3 regions of the Dongia sp. P2_B8 genome follow, and region 1 is predicted to be linked to each of the others. Evidence: predicted binding sites of a transcription regulator. Region 1 holds the regulator's gene; each other region holds the start of a gene.

Region 1 (3,276 bases):
TCGTCGACGTGCCGCATGGCCCGACCGATCCGGCGACTGTCCTGCCGGTGCAGATCTACCTCTGGGCCGACAGCCCGGAGCGTGCCTTTATCGAAAAGACCAGCGCCGGCATCATGGTGCTGCTGGCCTTCCTCATTTCCATGAACGCTATCGCCATCTTTGTTCGCCGCAAATTCGAGCGGCGCTGGTAGGATCTCATGAACGCAATCTCTCCCACACTCGCGAAGATGCATGGCCGCAAGGTGACCGTGCATTACGGTTCCAAGCAGGCGCTGTTCGACGTCGATCTCGACGTGCCGGAACGCATGGTGACGGCACTGATCGGCCCGTCGGGTTGCGGCAAATCGACTTTCCTGCGCTGCCTCAACCGCATGAATGACGTTATCGACGGCTGCAAGGTGGGTGGCGAGATCACCCTCGACGGCCAGGACATTTACGACCAGAAGCTCGACGTCGTGATGCTGCGGGCGCGCATCGGTATGGTGTTCCAGAAGCCGAACCCGTTCCCGAAATCGATCTACGACAATGTGGCTTACGGGCCGCGCATCCACGGCATGGCCGGGACCAAGGGCGAACTCGACGAAATCGTGCGGGGTAGCCTGGAGAAGGCCGGCCTCTGGAAAGAGGTCAAGGAGCGCCTGGACCAGCCGGGAACCGGCCTTTCGGGCGGTCAGCAGCAGCGCCTGTGCATCGCCCGCGCCATTGCCGTCAGCCCGGAAGTCATCCTGATGGATGAGCCCTGCTCGGCCCTCGACCCTATCGCCACGGCCAAGATCGAGGAGCTGATTGACGAGCTTCGCGAGAATTTCACCATCGTCATCGTCACCCATTCCATGCAGCAGGCCGCCCGGGTCAGCCAAAAGACCGCATTTTTTCATCTCGGACAATTGATCGAATGGGGCGATACTGAACAGATCTTCACCAGCCCGAAGGACGAACGGACCCAGGGCTATATCACCGGCCGGTTCGGCTGAGGAGCAATTGATGATGCCGCAAAAAGCCCCCGACCATATCGTCAAGAGCTTCGACGAAGAATTGCGCCGCCTGCGCGAGCAGATCCTGGCCATGGGCGGTCGTGCCGAAGCGCAGTTGGCCGATGCCATCAATGCGCTGGCCAAGCGCGACTCCGACAAGGCTGTTCGTGTCATCGAAAGCGATAAAGGGATCGACGCCATCGAAATGACGGTGGCGCAGGACTCGCTCAAGATCCTGGCACTTCGTCAGCCGATGGCCAAGGATCTGCGCGAGGTTGTGGCGGCGATCAAGATCTCGTCCGATATCGAGCGCATCGGCGACTATGCCAAGAACATCGCCAAGCGTACCCTGCAACTGAACCAGCAGGCACCTTTGAAGCCCACGGGCTCGATCCCGCGCATGGGCGACCTTGCTATCAAGCTGATCAATGCGGTCCTCTCGGCCTATGCCAATGACGATGCGGAAGGGCTGATTGCTGCCTGGCGCTCGGACGAGAGCATCGACGAGATGTATAACTCGCTGTTCCGCGAACTTCTCACCTACATGATGGAAGATCCGCGCAATATCGGTGCCTCGACCCATCTGCTGTTCATCGCCAAGAACATCGAACGGATTGGCGATCACGCCACCAACATCGCCGAAACGGTGCACTTCCTGGTCCATGGCAAACCCATCGACGAGACGCGCCCCAAGGGAGATACGACCAATGTTGCGATCAATGGCTGAACGCCCCCGCCGGGCGGATGCGCCCCGGGGCGAGGTTACGACCGACCAGCGCGCCAAACCGGTGGTGCTGGTGGTCGAGGACGAGCCGGCCTTGCTCACGCTCCTCAAATACAATCTTGAAGCCGAAGGCTACCGGGTCGTTGAAGCGACCAACGGTGAAGATGCGCTGGTCAAGGCTCGGGAAGAAACGCCCGACCTCATCCTCCTAGATTGGATGCTGCCGCTGGTCTCCGGCATCGAAGTCTGCCGACAGATCCGTCGTACGCCGGACCTGAAATCCGCAGCCATCATCATGCTGACCGCCAAGGGCGAGGAAGCCGACAAAATCCGGGGCCTGGAAACCGGCGCCGATGATTACGTGACGAAGCCGTTCAGCCCCTCCGAGCTGATGGCGCGGGCCAAGGCAGCGCTTCGCCGGGCCCGGCCGCAATCGGGCGAAGAGAACCTCATCTATGCCGATCTCGAGATGGATCTCGCGACCCACCGGGTGCGCCGCGACAATCGCGACCTGCATCTGGGGCCGACGGAGTTCCGCCTGCTGAAATTCCTCATGGAAAATCAGGGCCGCGTCTTCTCGCGCGAGCAATTGCTGGACCATGTCTGGGGCCGCGACATCTATGTCGAACCGAGGACGGTCGACGTCCATATCCGCCGCTTGCGCAAGGCGATCAACATCGACGGCATGCCGGATCTTATCCGCACCGTGCGGTCGGCCGGCTACGCGCTCGATATCGAGGATTGAGTTGCTGACCGCGGCTCGTCTGCCATGTCTAACGAGCTCTTCTCATTTTACCCGTCATCCCCGGGCTTGACCCGGGGATCAAGATCAGCCGCCTAGCCGTCGCAGGCAGATCCCCGGGTCAAGCCCGGGGATGACGACAGAAAGTGTGGCTTCGATCTGTCCTTACCCGCCCTTGGTCGTCGCCACATAAACACCGTCCCAATCCTCGGGCGGCGGGGCCGCGATGAACTGGGCGATGCGGGCTTCATACATGTCGTAGAATCTGGCGAGGTGGTCTGGGGCCGCCTCGCGCGCCAGCGCCAGCGCTGCCTTGGCTGCCGACCAGGCCTGTCCGCGATAAGCCGCCAGCATCGCATCATGGGCACCTTTGAGCCCAAGGAAGCTATTGGTCTTGGCCACACTCTCATCGCCGAGGCCGGTAAAGATGCGCACCGGCACGTTCTTGCCCTTGACCCGCACTTGATCGAGTTCCAGCAGCGCGAAATCCGGGACGGTGGCGGCGGTTTCTTCACCAATCACCAGATCGACAAAATAGGCCGGTGACAGGCTTTCCAAGCGCGACGCAGTATTCACGGTATCGCCCAGCACCGAATAGTCGAAGCGCTGGTCGGACCCCATGTTGCCGACGCAACAGATGCCGGAATTGAGGCCCATGCCGATCTTGATCTCGATCAGCTTGTCACCGGTACGGGCGGATTCCGCGGCAAAAAGCTGATTGATACGGACAAGTTCGGCGCGCATGTCATAAGCGGCGAGGATGGCCATGCGGCCATGCGGCTCGACATCAATGGGCGCATTCCAGAACGCCATGATGCAATCGCCGATATATTTGT
Region 2 (3,276 bases), on a different contig from region 1:
GCAGGGTTGTGGGCGCGAATGCCACCTTCTCGGTCGATTGCGGGCGCGCATAACCTGTCATGTAGTTGAACAGCTTCGCCGCATCATGGCACAGGCCAGGCTCGCTGGTGAAGAAGCTGAGATCGGTATAGACCTTCGCCGTAATCGGATGATAGTTGCCAGTACCAAAATGCACATAGGTCTTGAGGCCGCCACCTTCGCGCCGCATCACCATCGATACCTTGGCATGCGTCTTCAACGCCACGAAGCCATACACAACCTGCACGCCGGCACGCTCCAGATCACGCGCCCAGCGGATGTTGGCGGCTTCGTCAAAGCGAGCTTTCAACTCGACCAGCGCCGTAACCGATTTGCCGGCTTCTGCGGCCTCGATCAGTGCTTTGACAATGGGGCTGTCGTCGCTGGTGCGATAGAGCGTCTGCTTGATCGCGACCACGTTCGGGTCACGCGCCGCCTGCAGCACAAACTGCACGACGACGTCGAAACTTTCATAGGGGTGATGGACAACAATGTCCTTGGTGCGGATGGCAGCAAAACAATCGCCACCCATTTCGCGGATTCGTTCCGGAAAGCGCGGATTGAACGGCTGGAATTTGAGATCCGGTCGGTCGCCGATCAATTGTGAGGTAGCGCCGAGGCCAAGCAGGCCATCCAGCACGAACACGTCTTCCCTGTCGACGTCGAGTTCGTCGATGATGAAGGAGAGCAATTCCTCTGGCATCTCGGAATTGACCTTGAGGCGAATGACCAGGCCGCGACGCCGCCGCTTCAGCGCCGATTCATAGTGCCGCACCAGATCTTCGGCTTCTTCGAGGATTTCGATTTCGCTGTCCCGGATAAGGCGGAAATAACCATTGCTGATCACCTCGAAGCCCGGAAACAGCCGGTCGAGATAAAGCCCCACCACCGCTTCCAGAGTCAGGAAGCGGACATTGTAGGGGTCCTTGCCCGGCAGGCGGATAAAGCGCGGCAACAGGTTGGGCAGCATGATGAGCGCCCGCATCGGCTTGCCGTCGCTCAACTGCCGCAGTTCCAACACGACCGAAAAACCGAGATTAGGAATGAAGGGAAACGGGTGCGCCGGGTCGACCGCCATCGGCGTCAAGACGGGGAAAATCTGATCCATGAAATGGTTGTCGAGCCATTCCTTTTCAGCCCCCGTCACTTCCGAGGGTTCGACCACCGAAATTCCGTTGTCGCGCAGATCATCGCGCAGATTGCGCCAATGCTCCTGCTGCGCACGCATTAACTCGCCGGAACGCTGATTGATCGCCGCCAGCTGCTGCACTGGCGTCAGGCCGTCAGCAGAGATGACATTGACATGTGCCCGCTCCTGCCCGCGCAGGCCAGCGACGCGTACCATGTAGAATTCATCGAGATTGTTGGCGGAGATCGACAGGAACCGCACCCGCTCAAGCAGCGGATGGGTCTTATTGCCGGTTTCTTCCAGCACCCGTTCGTTAAAGGCCAGCCACGAAAGTTCGCGGTTGATGAAGCGGTTCAGCGCATCCGGCTGATATTTCGGTTCGACCAATTGTGCATCGTCCACGGGCAACTTCCTGCGTTTATCCGACCCTGCTCTACACCCCGCATCCGGCCCGCGCCCGAACCGGCGCTGGCTAAAGACGGCCACCTCGCTTACAGTATAGAACACTCGAATGGTGGTGGGTATTCCTTATAAATCAATTACTTCAATTTGATGACAGAATGAAGACACTGATCCTGATGCGTCACGCTAAATCGGCCTGGGACGCTGGCCAAGTGGCCGATCACGACCGCACATTGTCGTCCCGGGGACGCGAAACCGCCCCATTGATGGGGGCGTGGATGGCCGCGCAGAAACTAAGGCCGGACATGGTTCTCTGTTCCACGGCGACGCGGGTGGTCGAGACCTTGGCGCTGCTGCGTCCGACCCTGCCCGACAATGTCGATGTGAAAGAAAAGGAAGCCCTCTATATGGCTCTGCCGCGAGAAATCCTGGCGGTCATCTCCAAGATCAAGGACAAGGTCGATACCTTGCTGGTGCTCGGCCACAACCCAGGCATCGGCAGCCTGGCCCATTGGCTGGCTGGCCAGGGTGACAAGCGGGCGTTGGAGCGCATGCGTGACAAGTTCCCCACCGCTGGGATCGCCGTCATAGATTTTGATATTGCCGCCTGGCGTGAATTGGATGGCGAACAGGGCAACCTGCGTCAATTCATGACGCCCAAGGATCTCGCCAAGGCCTAATCAATCCTCGGCCCAGAATTTCTTCTGAGCCCGGAAGCCCTCCCAGGTTGCCCGAAATCCTGCCAAATCCTGGCTGATGCGCCGCGACTGCCAACCCAGCACGACACCTTGGAGGAGATTGATGTCGGCAGCGCCGAGGCCGCGCTCGCTTGCCAACCGGCCGATCAATTCGACCAGCAGATGCCGTCCGACCACGGCATCGTTCAGTGAGCCAAGATGATCCTGAATGGCCCCGAGATGCAGGAGATATTTGTCGGTCCGTTTGGCGCGGTAGAGCGAGGCGAAGGCCTGGGCACCATAGCGCATTTTCTTGGCCAGTAGGCGCAGGCGGTGGAGTTCCACTTCCGACAGTTCAGCGTGTTCCCCACCCAATCTCACCAGACGCTTATGTGCCTTGCCCAGCCATTCGTCGGCAAACTCGCGTACCGGGCGGTCGAGCCCGAACTGCGCCACGGCGCTGCGACCGCGCCAATCATCGGCCAGCAGCAGGCGATAGATCTGCAAGAGCATGACGGCATAACGCGGATTGTCGAGGGCTTGATGGGCCCGGCGACGCGCTTCCGCACGCGCCGCTTTGGCAACATTCAGCAGCGGGCCGACAGCAGTCTGTCCCAACAGGCGCGCCTGCATCGGCACCAACGTCTCGGCAATCAAGACATCAAGATCGCGGGCAGGACCGAATTGCCGCTGCAGCCAGCGAAGGTCGATCGACATCGCCGCATGGGCGCCATCGTCGATCAGTTCACGATAGGCACCGATGGTGGCGCGAAAGCGGCGAATGGCGACACGAAACTGATGGATGGCTTCGTCATCCTCGCTCTCGTGGATTGCCGCCTCGTTAGCGCGCAGCTGATCGAGGCAACTGCGGACGATGGCCCCAAAGGCGTCCCCGGCCGTGCCCTTGCGGGCAAGTTCGAGCGGTTCCGCCCGAACCGGCTCGGCCTTGAAGCCATCAGCCAGCGCATAGCCACGCGCAGCCTTGGTCGCCAGGCCGAGGCGCGCTGGTACATCCTCCACCAGACGTTCCGCGCAATGGAACAGGTCGAC
Region 3 (3,276 bases), on a different contig from region 1:
AGGATGTAGCGAAGATCGTTCCAGTCTATAGCCTGCATATTTGCAGTATGAACCGGCATTTTTACCATGAGAAGCTGGAATTATGCCGGTCTATCCTGGCACTGTTCGTCGGGCAGGAAACCATTGCCCGTTTGCCGCGCCCTTTACCACCGGAGCTATGCCCGCATGCTCGATTTTCTCACCGCCGGCCTGAGCCAGGGAGAGCTTCTCTGCCTGACGATCGCGGCCACCCTTGCCGGGCTCGCGCGTGGCTTTTCCGGTTTTGGCGCCGCTCTCATTTTCATGCCGCTCGCCAGCACCGCCATCGGCCCTCGCATGGCGGCGCCGCTGCTTCTGGCCATCGATTCGGTCATGGCACTTGGTCTCATCCCCAATGCCTGGCGGCGCGCCGACAAGCGCGCCATCGGCATCATGGCGGCGGGTGCGATGATCGGCATTCCTCTGGGCACGCTGGTGCTCACCTTGGCCGATCCTATTCTTGTCAGATGGTCGATCGCCCTGGTGGTCGCACTGCTTTTGCTGCTGCTCGTGTCCGGCTGGCGCTATCGCGGGGAACCGACGGCGCTCCTCACCATGGGGGTCGGTGGCCTATCCGGCCTGTTCGGCGGTGCGGCGCAAATCGGCGGCCCGCCCGTGATGGCCTATTGGCTTGGCGGGACGCTGCCCATCGATCGCGTCCGCGCCAACATCGTCATCTATTTTGTCTGTTCCACGGTGATCACGATCGTGAGCTATCTCTCGGGCGGCTTGATCACGCTGCCCGTCCTCTCCCTGGCATTGATGAGCGCGCCGTTTTACGGGGCTGGCATTTATGCGGGGTCATATCTCTTCGGTCGCACCAATGAGACGGTCTTTCGTTTTCTGTCCTATGCACTGATTGCCATAGCGGCCCTCATCAGCCTGCCGATCCTCGATCCGATCCTGCGCTGATAACGAAAAACCCTCCCCCGCTATCGGCGAGGGAGGGTTCTTTGCTGCGCCTGAGCGCAGGTTGCTTACATCATCGGCGTGAGGTTGCCAGCGTCCTGCTGGACCTTTTTGAGCTTCTCGGCCGGGAAGGGGATCATGCCCTTGTCGGCGAGATAACCTTCTTCACCGGCGGCCTTGTCGCTGGTGAATTCGCTGATGAATTCACGGATGCCCGGAACCTGGCCTTCATGCTGGTTCTTCACGTAGAAGTACAGCGTGCGCGAGATTTCGTACTTGCCGTCGACGATGTTCTCAAAGGTCGGCTCGACACCGTCCATGACACTGCCCTGGAGCTTGTCTTCGTTCTGCTCAAGGTAGGAGTAGCCGAAGATGCCGACCGCGGCCGGGTTGGCTTCAAGCTTCTGGACGATCAGGTTGTCGTTTTCACCGGCATCGATATAGGCGCCGTCTTCACGGATCGAGCCGCATGCGCCCTTCTTGGCTTTGTCATCTTTGATAGCATCGATTTCGGGAACACCTTTGCAACCATTATCCATCACCAGTTCGATGAAGGCATCGCGGGTGCCGGAGGTCGGCGGCGGGCCAAGTACTTCGATCTTGTCAGCGGCCAGTGCCGGGTTGACGTCTTTCCAGGTCTTGTAGGGGTTGGCGACGAGCTTGCCACCGACCGGGACTTCCTTGGCCAGGGCCAGCCAGACGTCCTTCACCGAAAGCTCGTAGCGGCTATGTTGCTTCGAATTGGCTAACGCAATGCCGTCATAACCAACCGGCACTTCGGTGATCGAGGTGACGCCGTTGGCCTTGCAGGTTTCGATTTCGCTGTCTTTGATCTTGCGGCTGGCATTGGCGATGTCGGGGGTGTCTTCGCCAACGCCGGCGCAGAACAATTTGATGCCGCCGCCGGTACCGGTCGATTCAACGATCGGGGTCTTGAACTTGCCGGCCTTGCCGAATTCCTCGGCGACCGCGGTCGAGAACGGATAAACGGTCGACGAACCGACGATGTGCAGCTGGTCGCGAGCCTGGGCAGCGCCGGCGGTCAGGATGACGATGCCGGAAGCTGCGAGGGCGAGAGAGATTCGTTTCATGGCAGAAACCTTTTTTGGGTGAAACCAAGCAGCGCCGTTATTAGGTCGCTTCCATGACAGCCGGTTTTCGTTTTTATGACAGTTGAGTGACGGTGCCGGCGCAAACGCACGGTTCGCCTGAGCTTTTCGCCCTATCCTGCCGCATCCCAATGAAAAGCTTCGCCTTATTACGGACCGTGACCCTTTGGTGTCACGGTCCCGACTTCACCGATTTTACGCCGCCACCTTCACATAGCGCGGGTCATGGGCCTTGCGGCCGAAGATTTCCCGTACCAAAGGCTCCCAATAGCTGAGCGGCTTGGTGGCGTAATCGGGGTCGAACGAGGCCTGGTCCCAGCTTTCACAGAAGCGGTCGCAGGCGCCGTACCAGGCATGACCGCGGAATTCATCGCGGGCATTCCGGTTGCCGCCCAGATGATGGGCGTAATAGTACATTTGGAAGATGCCGTGCTTCTCGATAACCCAGGTCACCTCCGCCCGCACATAGGGACGGATGAGGCCGGCGGCGATTTCGGCATGGTTATAGGGTGCAAGCTCATCGCCGATATCGTGGATGAGGGCTGCAGCCACCATTTCCGGATCCGCGCCATCGGCTTCGGCACGTGTTGCCGATTGCAGGGAATGCTCGAGCCGGCTCACCTTATAGCCTTCCAGCGAATGATCGAGGCGCGCGAGGGATTCCATGACGCGGTTTGGCAGCCCCACGGCAAAGTCACGCTCCGATTTATCCAGCATCAGATAATCGTCGCGGGTGCCGTCCTTCATCTGCAGGAAACTGACCGTCTTGCCCATGCTCTTCACTCCCTCATTCTATTCGGCGGCCAGCGCGTGCTGGATGCCCTGGCGCTGCAGCACCCGGTAGAGGCTGCGCGGTCCATCGCTGTCGATGTAGCAGCCTTGCAGATGGCGGATGCCTTCCTGCGTGTCGAAAGACGTGCGGCCATGCAACAGGCGGCGATTGTCGAACATGACCAGATCGCCATCATCAAGCCGGAAGCGGATCTCGAATTCCGCAGCTTTCAACAGGCTGTCGAGATGGCGCCTGGCATCGTAGAAGGCCTGCAGCTCGGCGGCCGGCAGCAACGGCGAGAAATCGAGGCGCGGGCTGAAATGCACGGCCTGGAACACCCCATTCTCGTCGAGCTTCAGATGCGGGGCCCAAGCGACGTGCTCGGCATCGACGTCCTGGAAGCGGAATCGGCTCTGCACTTTCGTGAGCAAACGATAAGCATTCGCATCGCGCTGGCGCAGCGCTTCG

What was found. The regulator PhoB, encoded in region 1, activates phosphate uptake and scavenging genes when phosphate is short. The targets are predictions, from matches to a motif close to TNTCATAAAACTGTCA.
Region 2: the regulator PhoB is predicted to act here: its motif matches at 1,690-1,705, upstream of AC1DWZ_RS14660 (RNA degradosome polyphosphate kinase).
Region 3: the regulator PhoB is predicted to act here: its motif matches at 2,084-2,099, upstream of AC1DWZ_RS07165 (PstS family phosphate ABC transporter substrate-binding protein).

The regions. Positions count from the first base shown of each region.
Region 1 is NZ_JBFUDM010000007.1:199,168-202,443, reverse strand. It holds gene pstA (phosphate ABC transporter permease PstA) at 1-191, shown strand, start outside; gene pstB (phosphate ABC transporter ATP-binding protein PstB) at 198-974, shown strand; gene phoU (phosphate signaling complex protein PhoU) at 985-1,701, shown strand; gene phoB (phosphate regulon transcriptional regulator PhoB) at 1,682-2,443, shown strand; gene AC1DWZ_RS19575 (CHASE2 domain-containing protein) at 2,606-3,276, opposite strand, start outside.
Region 2 is NZ_JBFUDM010000004.1:187,616-190,891, forward strand. It holds gene AC1DWZ_RS14660 (RNA degradosome polyphosphate kinase) at 1-1,549, opposite strand, end outside; gene AC1DWZ_RS14665 (SixA phosphatase family protein) at 1,708-2,229, shown strand; gene AC1DWZ_RS14670 (CYTH and CHAD domain-containing protein) at 2,230-3,276, opposite strand, start outside.
Region 3 is NZ_JBFUDM010000002.1:491,057-494,332, reverse strand. It holds gene AC1DWZ_RS07175 (LysR family transcriptional regulator) at 1-38, opposite strand, end outside; gene AC1DWZ_RS07170 (sulfite exporter TauE/SafE family protein) at 166-930, shown strand; gene AC1DWZ_RS07165 (PstS family phosphate ABC transporter substrate-binding protein) at 996-2,018, opposite strand; gene AC1DWZ_RS07160 (HD domain-containing protein) at 2,232-2,810, opposite strand; gene AC1DWZ_RS07155 (TauD/TfdA family dioxygenase) at 2,829-3,276, opposite strand, start outside.